DNA from 4 places in the Bradyrhizobium sp. Bra78 genome. Region 1 is predicted to be linked to each of the others. Evidence: predicted binding sites of a transcription regulator. Region 1 holds the regulator's gene; each other region holds the start of a gene.

Region 1 (2,196 bases):
TCTGATCTCTAAGTCCTTATGTACCGGCGTAAACGTTCGGGCGTCATTGGCGCGCCCGGCGAGCCTTAAGGGATTCTGACGGCACGGGTTTTTAAGGCTTAGGCATTCGCTGCGAGGCCCCAGGATGGCTGGCGCGCAGCGAGGGAAAGGGTGCAATGACGGTTTTGACCTGGTCCGATGATCGCGTCGAGCAGCTGAAAAAGCTCTGGGAGGCCGGACTTTCGGCCAGCCAGATCGCGGCTGAGCTCGGCAATGTGACCCGCAATGCCGTGATCGGCAAAGTGCACAGGCTCGGCCTGTCGGGCCGCGCCAAGAGCCCATCTTCCGCAGCGCCCCGGCCGCGCAAGGCGCGTCCCGCGCAGCACATGATGCGGGTGACCCGTCCGATCTCGCGCGGCAACACCGCGCTGGCGCAGGCCTTCGAGGTCGAGGTGGAGGCTGAGCCGGTCACCTACGACAACGTGGTGCCGATGAGCCAGCGGCTGTCGCTGCTGGAGCTGAACGAGGCGACCTGCCACTGGCCGGTCGGCGATCCCTCGAGCCCGGACTTCTTCTTCTGCGGCGGCAAGGCCCTCTCCGGCCTGCCCTATTGCGCCCAGCACTCGCGCGTGGCGTATCAGCCCGCGGCGGATCGCCGGCGCGCACCGGCGAAGCCGGGGCCGCGCTGAAGCCCGGCTCCAAACGACATCGTCCCGGCCTAACTAGCTAGCGCGCAATTGCGCAGTAGGGACCGGAACGATCGAAAAATGGAAATGCGCGCCGCCCGGCGCGCTTTTTACTTGCCTGTTCGCGGCTGAACTTACGCCTGCTCCGCCTTCGCGAAACGGTCGTCCAGCGCATAGCCGGCGCCGCGGACGGTGCGGATCGGGTCCTGCTCGCGGCCGAGATTGAGCAGCTTGCGCAGGCGGCCGATATGCACGTCGACCGTGCGCTCGTCGATGTAGATGTCGCGGCCCCAGACGCTGTCGAGCAGCTGCTCGCGCGAGAACACCCGGCCCGGATGCTCCAGGAAGAACTCCAGGAGGCGATATTCGGTCGGGCCGAGATCGATCGGCCGGCCGGAGCGCGCCACGCGGCGCTTGTCGCGATCGAGCTCGATGTCGCCATAGGCGAGCACGGTGGCGAGCCGCTCCGGGCTTGCGCGCCGCAAGAGGCCCTTCACCCGCGCCAGCAGCTCCGGCACCGAAAACGGCTTGACGATGTAATCGTCGGCGCCGGTCGCAAGACCCCGCACCCGCTCGCTCTCCTCGCCGCGCGCGGTGAGCATGATGATCGGGAGCTGCTTGGTCTCGGGCCGGGTGCGCAGCCGTCGGCACAGCTCGATGCCGGACAGACCCGGCAGCATCCAGTCGAGCACGATGAGATCGGGGATGTGCTCCTTGAGCCGGGTGTCGGCGTCGTCGCCGCGCATCACCGTCTCGACGTCATAGCCGTCGCCTTCGAGGTTGTAGCGAAGAAGCTCGGTGAGAGCTTCCTCGTCCTCAACCACCATAATGCGTGCGCCCATGGTGTCGTCGCTCCTTGCGTGATCAGGTATTCGGAACCGTCGTGGCGAAGTTCGTCATGTCGCCCTTCGGCCGCTTGTCGGTGATCGCCTGGCCCTCGATCATGTAGAACACGGTCTCGGCGATATTGGTGGCGTGGTCGCCGATGCGCTCGATATTCTTGGCGCAGAACATCAAATGGATGCAGAACGAGATGTTGCGCGGATCCTCCATCATGTAGGTGAGAAGCTCGCGGAACAGCGAGGTGCAGATGGCATCGACTTCCTCGTCGCCCTTCCACACCGCCATCGCCGCCGGCAGATCGTGCGCGGCATAGGCGTCCAGCACCGACTTGACCTGCTGCTGCACGAGGTCGGTCATGTGCTCGAGGCCGCGGAACAGCTTGAGCGGATGAAAATCCGTTTCCAGCGCCGCGACGCGCTTACCCATGTTCTTGGCGAGGTCGCCGATACGCTCCAGATCGGTCGCGACGCGCATGGCGCCGACGATCTCGCGCAGATCGACCGCCATTGGCTGGCGGCGCGCAATGGTGAGGACGGCGCGCTCCTCGATCTTCTTCTGGAGCGCGTCGAGCTCGACGTCGATGGCGACGACGCGCTGGCCGAGCGCGACGTCGCGGCGGATCAGCGCATCGACGGAATCGACGATCATGCGCTCTGCGATTCCGCCCATCTCGGCGACCAGGCGAGTG
Region 2 (2,196 bases), on a different contig from region 1:
AGGCCGTCGAAGGTGTCGAAGCTCAACACGGCGGCCCAGGTCGCGTACGCTGCGTTGGTGCTGGCTTCCCTCGCCTTTGGCTTCAAGCCCGGCCCCTATGATATAATCCTGATGGGCCTGGTCACGGTCTTCACGCTCTCCTCGGTGTCGCTGTACCTCGTCGAGTGGCTGCGGCACATGAGCACGATCGAGGCCAAGTAGCACGATCGAAGCCAGATGAGCCGGGATGCGGCCCCGCAAAAGGCCAACTCCGGCTCGATTACGTCGATTCTCTTCAAACGAAGCCGGCGCGCCGGCACGGAGCAAAGCAAGCGTGGCAGGCCGCGTTCATCCCCGACAATTGGCGTTTTCGCTTCCGCATGCGGAGAGCCTGAGCCGGGACAATTTCCTTGAAGGCCCCGCCAACGAAGCCGGTCTTGCCCTTATCGATGCCTGGCCGGAATGGCCGAACCGGATCATGTGGCTGGCCGGTCCGGAAGGAAGCGGCAAGAGCCATCTAGCCGCGATATGGGCCGAGGAGGCCGGCGCCCGCTCGACCGCGGCCAATGGGCTGACCGCCGAAGCCGTTCCGGGGGCGCTCGCCACCGGTGCGCTGGTGGTCCAGGATCTCAAGGAAAAGGAATTCGACGAGCGGGCCATGTTCCACCTCATGAACCTCGCCCGCGAGGACGGCGCCTACGTCCTCTTCACTGGACGCGAGGTGCCGGCGTCGCTCCAGATCGAGCTCCGCGACTTGCGCTCGCGCCTGCGCGCCGTGCCGGTCGTCTCGCTGCTGCCGCCCGATGACCAGCTCTTCCGCGGCCTGATCGTCAAGTTCTGCGCCGACCGCCAGCTCGCGGTGGACGAGAGCGTGGTGAGCTACCTCGCCACCCGCCTGGAGCGGTCTTCGGCCGCCGCCCGGCAGGCCGTGGAACTGCTCGACAGTGAGGCCTTGCGGCTCGGTCGCCCGGTCACCCGGGCCTTGGCCGCCGAACTGCTCCGGGATGTCTGACTTCCGACGCGAAAACCCCCGACGCCAAGTCCTTCCGACACCAAGGCGGCTTGACGCGGCGCGGCAGCGGAACATCAATGTCATCGAAACGTCATCGCACTAACACATGCTCCCGCCGGTTTTGCGCGTAGTCGCAAATTGGGGCGAACTGGATGGACCGACTTCTGATGGACTCCGCGCAAGCTGCTGAAGTTAAAGAAAAAGCCCCAGAAGCCGAGGGCCTGCCGGTGATCGCATCAAGCCCCGAGCGGTTCATCAATCGCGAGCTGTCCTGGCTGCATTTCAACCGCCGGGTCCTGGAGGAATCGGTCAATCCCAACCATCCCGTGCTGGAGCGGGTGCGATTCCTGTCGATTTCAGCGAATAACCTCGATGAGTTCTTCATGGTCCGCGTCGCCGGCATCAAGGCCCAGGTGCGCGAGGGCATTGCCGAGCGCAGCCCCGATGGCCTGACGCCGTCCGAGCAGCTCATTCTCATCAACCAGACCGTGTCGCAGCTTGCCTCTGACCAGCAGGCGATCTGGGCCGACCTGCGCGGCACGCTCGCCGGCGTCGGCATCGCGCTGGTCGACGGCAAGGAGGTCACCAAGGCGGAGCGGACCTGGATCGAGGACTATTTCCTCAGCAACGTGTTCCCACTGCTGACGCCGCTGGCGATCGATCCGGCCCACCCCTTCCCGTTCATCCCGAGCCTCGGTTTCACCATGGCGCTGCAACTGACGCGCGCCGCCGATGGCAAGCAGATGAACGCGCTGATCCGCATGCCCGGCAAGATCGACCGCTTCATCCGCCTGCCGACCGAGGGCAAGGTTGTGCGCCTGATCTCGCTGGAGCAGGCGACCGGTCTCTTCATCAACCGCCTGTTCCCCGGCTACAATCTGCACGGCCAGGGCGCCTTCCGCATCATCCGAGACTCCGAGCTCGAAATCGAGGAAGAGGCCGAGGATCTCGTCCGCCTGTTCGAGACGGCACTCAAGCGACGCCGCCGCGGGTCCGTGATCCGGCTCGAGATCGACGCCAAGATGCCGGAGGAGCTGCGCAACTTCGTACAGCATGCGCTGTCGGCAGCCGACGACGAGGTGTTCCTGGTCGACGGTGTGCTGGCCATGAACGAGCTCTCGCAGCTCACCCGCCTCGACCGGCCCGATCTCGAATTCACCCCTTACGTGCCGCGCCATCCCGAGCGCGTTCGCGAGCATGGCGGC
Region 3 (2,196 bases), on a different contig from region 1:
GCGCAGTCAGACGCGAGCCGCGCCCTGGAGGAGGCGGATGCCGCCATGTATGTGCGCAAGGCGCACCGGCGGCACGAGCCGCGGATCAGGCTGGTCAGCAGCTGATCTTACAGCGTGGCCAGATATTCACTGCGTAGCCAGGCCTTCACAGCGTGGCCAGGTCTTCACAGCGTGGCCAGGTCTTCCGGCACGTTGCCGAATTTGCGCAGCAACGTGGCGTCACCGAATTCGCCGGTCATCGGATCGCCGCTGCGGCTGAACGCGACGGCACCGATGTGGCCGGGACCGCGCGACAAGATCTCGGCGCGCCGCAACGCGGCCGTCGAGCTCTGGCATTCCTCGGCGGCGCCCGCCACCGGCGATCCGTCGGTATCGATCAGGAAGGGCATTGCAACGTAGTAGGTCACGTCCGACATGGCGTTGCTCCGAGCTTGGATCAGGCGGCGCTGCTGTTGCTCCGCATCTTGCTGCGCGAGGTCTCCGGAATGCAGCCGGCGGAAATCGCCGCCTGCAATTCCTCGAGTTCGGCCTCGAGATATTCATTGGCCATGATCAGCGCCTTGATGGTGCTGCGAAGATTGCCGTCGCACATCGCGATCGCCTGATCGCAGGCTTGTTCATAATGGCCGTTGTCGAGAAGGGCGGTTGCCGGCATCTGCTTTTCCTTGGGCGGTTTCCTGGGGGCGTAGGGCTCCCGGATGTTCTTATTTTGTTCTTTTGGAGTCAAGCGGATTCACATGCGGCGAGCCGCCGCAAAAATTGTCCCTGTGGATCAGGCGATGATGTCGGGCGTGATCTGGTCTTCGATGAACGCGATACGGTCGCGCAACAACAGCTTGCGCTTCTTCAGTCGCTGCAACCGCAACAGGTCGGGGGCAGGCGATTGATGCAGTGCATCGATCGCCGCATCGAGATCTCGGTGTTCCTGCTGCAACCGGGCGAGTTCGGCTTCGAGCTCGCGCTCGTCTTCATTGGTCATGTCTGCGGTGGCCGAAAAACCGAAAGGCGTGAGATTAAGGCTGTGGATGCCCTGTGGAAATTATCGTCCTTGCGCGAGGTGATCGCAAGCGATCTGCGAGCGTTGCTCGCCGATCTCCCGCAAGATATTTCTGCGGTTCGCTACGGCACCGCGCAAGCACATTGATATCATGGATTTTTCCCGTGTGGTTCCATTACTCACGGTTCGTTACATATGAATTTTCAAAAATGACGCTGCGACGACGGATACCCATCGACAGAACGAAACGGTGATGTAGACTTCCTTGTCCGGATCGAATCCTGAGGTTCACCCCTACCGAGGAGGTTTCGAATGACAATTCAGGCACATCTCGTTGAATTGGAACGGAAGCACAAACTTCTGGAAAACGAATTGCACGAAGCTCTCGTGCACCTTTCAACAGACGACCTGCAAATTGTTGAGTTGAAGCGCCGGAAGTTGTTGGTCAAGGATCAGATCGAGCGTCTGAGGCACGGCGACACGCTCCACTAGTACCCCCGCAACAGCGTAGAGTTTGATCGCACCCTTTCAGGCAGGGGTGAGTGTTGTTGCGCTCATCCCTGCGGGAAGGTTCGAACCGTGCAAGGATCTTTGCGCGGCGCCGAGAGTCGTTTCCGATGGAATCGGAACGGGGCTCCAGCTTCGGTTTGAACGTGTGTTCCCTCCGCGCACCGGTATCCAATTCGCTCGAAAGCGCTCTATGAATTCGCGAGCTCGGCGACGTGGTCCGCGATCGCGAGCGATGATGTCAGTCCCGGGGACTCGATGCCGAACAGATTGATCAGGCCTTCGACGCCGTGATCGCGCGGGCCCTGCATCAGGAAATCCTGCGTGGCCACCGCCGGCGGCACGATTTTCGGGCGGATGCCCGAATAGCTCGGCATCAGCGCGCCGTCTGGCAGCGTCGGCCAGTATTTGCGGATCGCCGGGTAGAAGCGCTCGGCGCGCGACGGGTCGACCTCGTAATCGATCGTCTCGATCCACTCGACGTCGGGGCCGAAGCGTGCCTGCCCCGCCATGTCCAGCGTCAGATGCACCCCTAGCCCGCCGGGCTCGGGCACCGGATAGATCAGGTGCGAGAACGGCGCCCTGGCGTTGCAGCTGAAGTAGTTTCCCTTGGCGAAATAGGTCGGCGGAATCCGGTCCAGCGGCATTCCGTCGATGTTGCGCGCCACCGTCGTTGCCGAGAGCCCCGCGGC
Region 4 (2,196 bases), on a different contig from region 1:
CTGACCTCAAGACCTTTGCCGCGCTCGGCGTCTATGGCGCGTCCGCCATCACGGCGTTGACGGCGCAGAACACGCGCGGCGTCACTGGCATTCACGCGGTGCCCGCCGAGTTCGTCACAGCGCAGATCGACGCGGTGTTCTCCGATCTCGACGTCGGCGCGGTCAAGATCGGCATGGTGGCCCAGGTCGCCAGCATCGATGCGATCGCAGCCGCGCTGTCGCACTGGGCGCCCCGGCATATCGTGCTCGATCCCGTGATGGTGGCGACGTCGGGTGATCGCCTGCTCGCGTCCGAAGCCATCGACGCCCTGCGTACGAAGCTGATGCCGCTGGCCTCGGTGATCACGCCCAACCTGCCCGAGGCCGCGGCGCTGCTCGACGAGGCGGTCGCGGCAAGCGAGACGGAGATCGAGAGCCAGGGGCGCCGGCTGCTGGCGCTGGGCTGCCGGGCGGTCCTGATCAAGGGCGGGCACGGCGAGGGCGCCGAGAGCATCGACTATTTCGTCGATGCCGAGAACACGATCGCGCTCGCCGCGCCGCGCATTGCCACCCGCAACACCCATGGCACCGGCTGCTCGCTGTCCTCGGCGGTCGCCGCGGGGCTGGCGAAAGGCGAGGACCTCGAACACGCCGTGCGTAGCGCCAAGGCCTGGATCAGCGCCGCGATCGCGGCCGCCGACCGCTTCGGCGTCGGCCACGGCCACGGGCCGATCCATCATTTCCACAAGTTTTACTGAGACCGGCTCCGAGCGGCGCGACGGCTGCTGCCGTTAACCAATAGGGCCACGGGGCCCGGGCTTTTTGCGGGCAGCCATTGCCGCTTCATGTCGCCTGATTGTCGCATGCGACTGATATTCGCGGGGAGGGCGAGGCAAGGCGTGATTCGTATCTGAGGGTGCCTCAAAAGTTCAATCGGTCATCCCCCTGTCACGGGATCTTGTTACAGGCATGTCGCATGGGAAGTTACGATGTGAGTGACGAGAGCCCTGAAAGGCGCTTTCGCACCTTGTTCATCTCCGACGTTCATCTCGGAGCCCGCGGTTCTCAAGCCGACCTTCTGCTCGACTTCCTGCGCTACCACGATGCCGATACGATTTATCTCGTCGGAGACATCGTCGACGGCTGGGCGCTGAAATCGAGCTGGCACTGGCCGCAATCGCATAACGACCTGGTCCAGAAGCTGCTGCGCAAGGCACGCAAGGGCGCCAAGGTCATCTACATCCCCGGCAATCACGACGAGTTCCTGCGCAATTACTACGGCACGCATTTCGGCGGCATCGACGTGGTCGAGAACACCGTCCACACCGGCGCCGACGGCAAGCGCTATCTCGTCATCCACGGCGACATCTTCGACCTCGTGGTGCAGAACGCGCGCTGGCTCGCCCATCTCGGCGACAAGGCCTACGACTTCGCGATCCAGATGAATCGCTTCGTCAACTTCTTCCGGCGCATGTTCAAGGTGCCGTACTGGTCGCTGTCGCAATGGGCCAAGCAGAAGGTCAAGAATGCGGTCAACTATATCGGCGCGTTCGAGCAGGCGCTCGCCGCCGAAGCGCGGCGCCACGACGCCGACGGCGTGATCTGCGGCCACATCCACTACGCCGTGATCCGCGACGAGGGCGGCATCCGCTACATGAATTGCGGCGACTGGGTGGAGAGCTGCACGGCGCTGGTCGAGCACGACGACGGTCATTTCGAGATCATCACCTGGGCTGATCAGGTGCAGAAGCCGTCACAAGTTCCGCAGGTCGCAGCAAGGGCAGCCTGAATGCGCATCCTGGTCGCGACCGACGCCTGGCACCCGCAAGTCAACGGGGTGGTTCGGACGCTGACCAAGCTTGCTGACGCCGCCAAGGGCTTTGGCGTCGAATTCACGTTCTTGACGCCGCAATCGTTCCGCACCTTCGCGATGCCGAGCTACCGCGACGTCCGGCTCGCGATGCCGCGCCCGGCGCGAATCGCAAAGCTGATCGAGGAAGCGCGCCCCGACAGCATCCACATTGCGACGGAAGGGCCGATCGGCCTGATGGTTCGCCGCTATTGCCGCCAGCGCAAGCTGCCGTTCACGACCAGCTTCCACACCCGTTTCCCCGAATACGTCCGCGCCCGGGTGCCGGTTCCGGAATCCCTGATCTGGCGGGCGCTGCGCCGCTTCCACGGGGCAAGCCGCGCCGTAATGGCGGCAACGCCTGCTCT

What was found. Region 1 encodes PhoB, which activates phosphate uptake and scavenging genes when phosphate is short. Its sites were predicted from a motif close to TGTCATNNANCTGTCAT; they were not measured.
Region 2: the regulator PhoB is predicted to act here: its motif matches at 1,070-1,086, upstream of OC450_RS33135 (RNA degradosome polyphosphate kinase).
Region 3: the regulator PhoB is predicted to act here: its motif matches at 1,207-1,223, upstream of OC450_RS00125 (YdcH family protein).
Region 4: the regulator PhoB is predicted to act here: its motif matches at 915-931, upstream of OC450_RS17295 (UDP-2,3-diacylglucosamine diphosphatase).

What each region holds. Positions count from the first base shown of each region.
Region 1 covers NZ_JALJRE010000024.1:28,279-30,474, reverse strand. Annotated here, with positions in the region: gene OC450_RS33570 (GcrA family cell cycle regulator) at 156-668, shown strand; gene phoB (phosphate regulon transcriptional regulator PhoB) at 800-1,507, opposite strand; gene phoU (phosphate signaling complex protein PhoU) at 1,530-2,196, opposite strand, start outside.
Region 2 covers NZ_JALJRE010000023.1:29,875-32,070, reverse strand. Annotated here, with positions in the region: gene OC450_RS33145 (CDP-alcohol phosphatidyltransferase family protein) at 1-201, shown strand, start outside; gene OC450_RS33140 (DnaA ATPase domain-containing protein) at 314-991, shown strand; gene OC450_RS33135 (RNA degradosome polyphosphate kinase) at 1,159-2,196, shown strand, end outside.
Region 3 covers NZ_JALJRE010000001.1:21,425-23,620, forward strand. Annotated here, with positions in the region: gene OC450_RS00105 (GGDEF domain-containing protein) at 1-105, shown strand, start outside; gene OC450_RS00110 (hypothetical protein) at 165-416, opposite strand; gene OC450_RS00115 (hypothetical protein) at 437-655, opposite strand; gene OC450_RS00120 (YdcH family protein) at 773-979, opposite strand; gene OC450_RS00125 (YdcH family protein) at 1,310-1,489, shown strand; gene OC450_RS00130 (NAD(P)/FAD-dependent oxidoreductase) at 1,696-2,196, opposite strand, start outside.
Region 4 covers NZ_JALJRE010000007.1:66,737-68,932, reverse strand. Annotated here, with positions in the region: gene thiD (bifunctional hydroxymethylpyrimidine kinase/phosphomethylpyrimidine kinase) at 1-737, shown strand, start outside; gene OC450_RS17295 (UDP-2,3-diacylglucosamine diphosphatase) at 956-1,768, shown strand; gene OC450_RS17290 (glycosyltransferase family 4 protein) at 1,769-2,196, shown strand, end outside.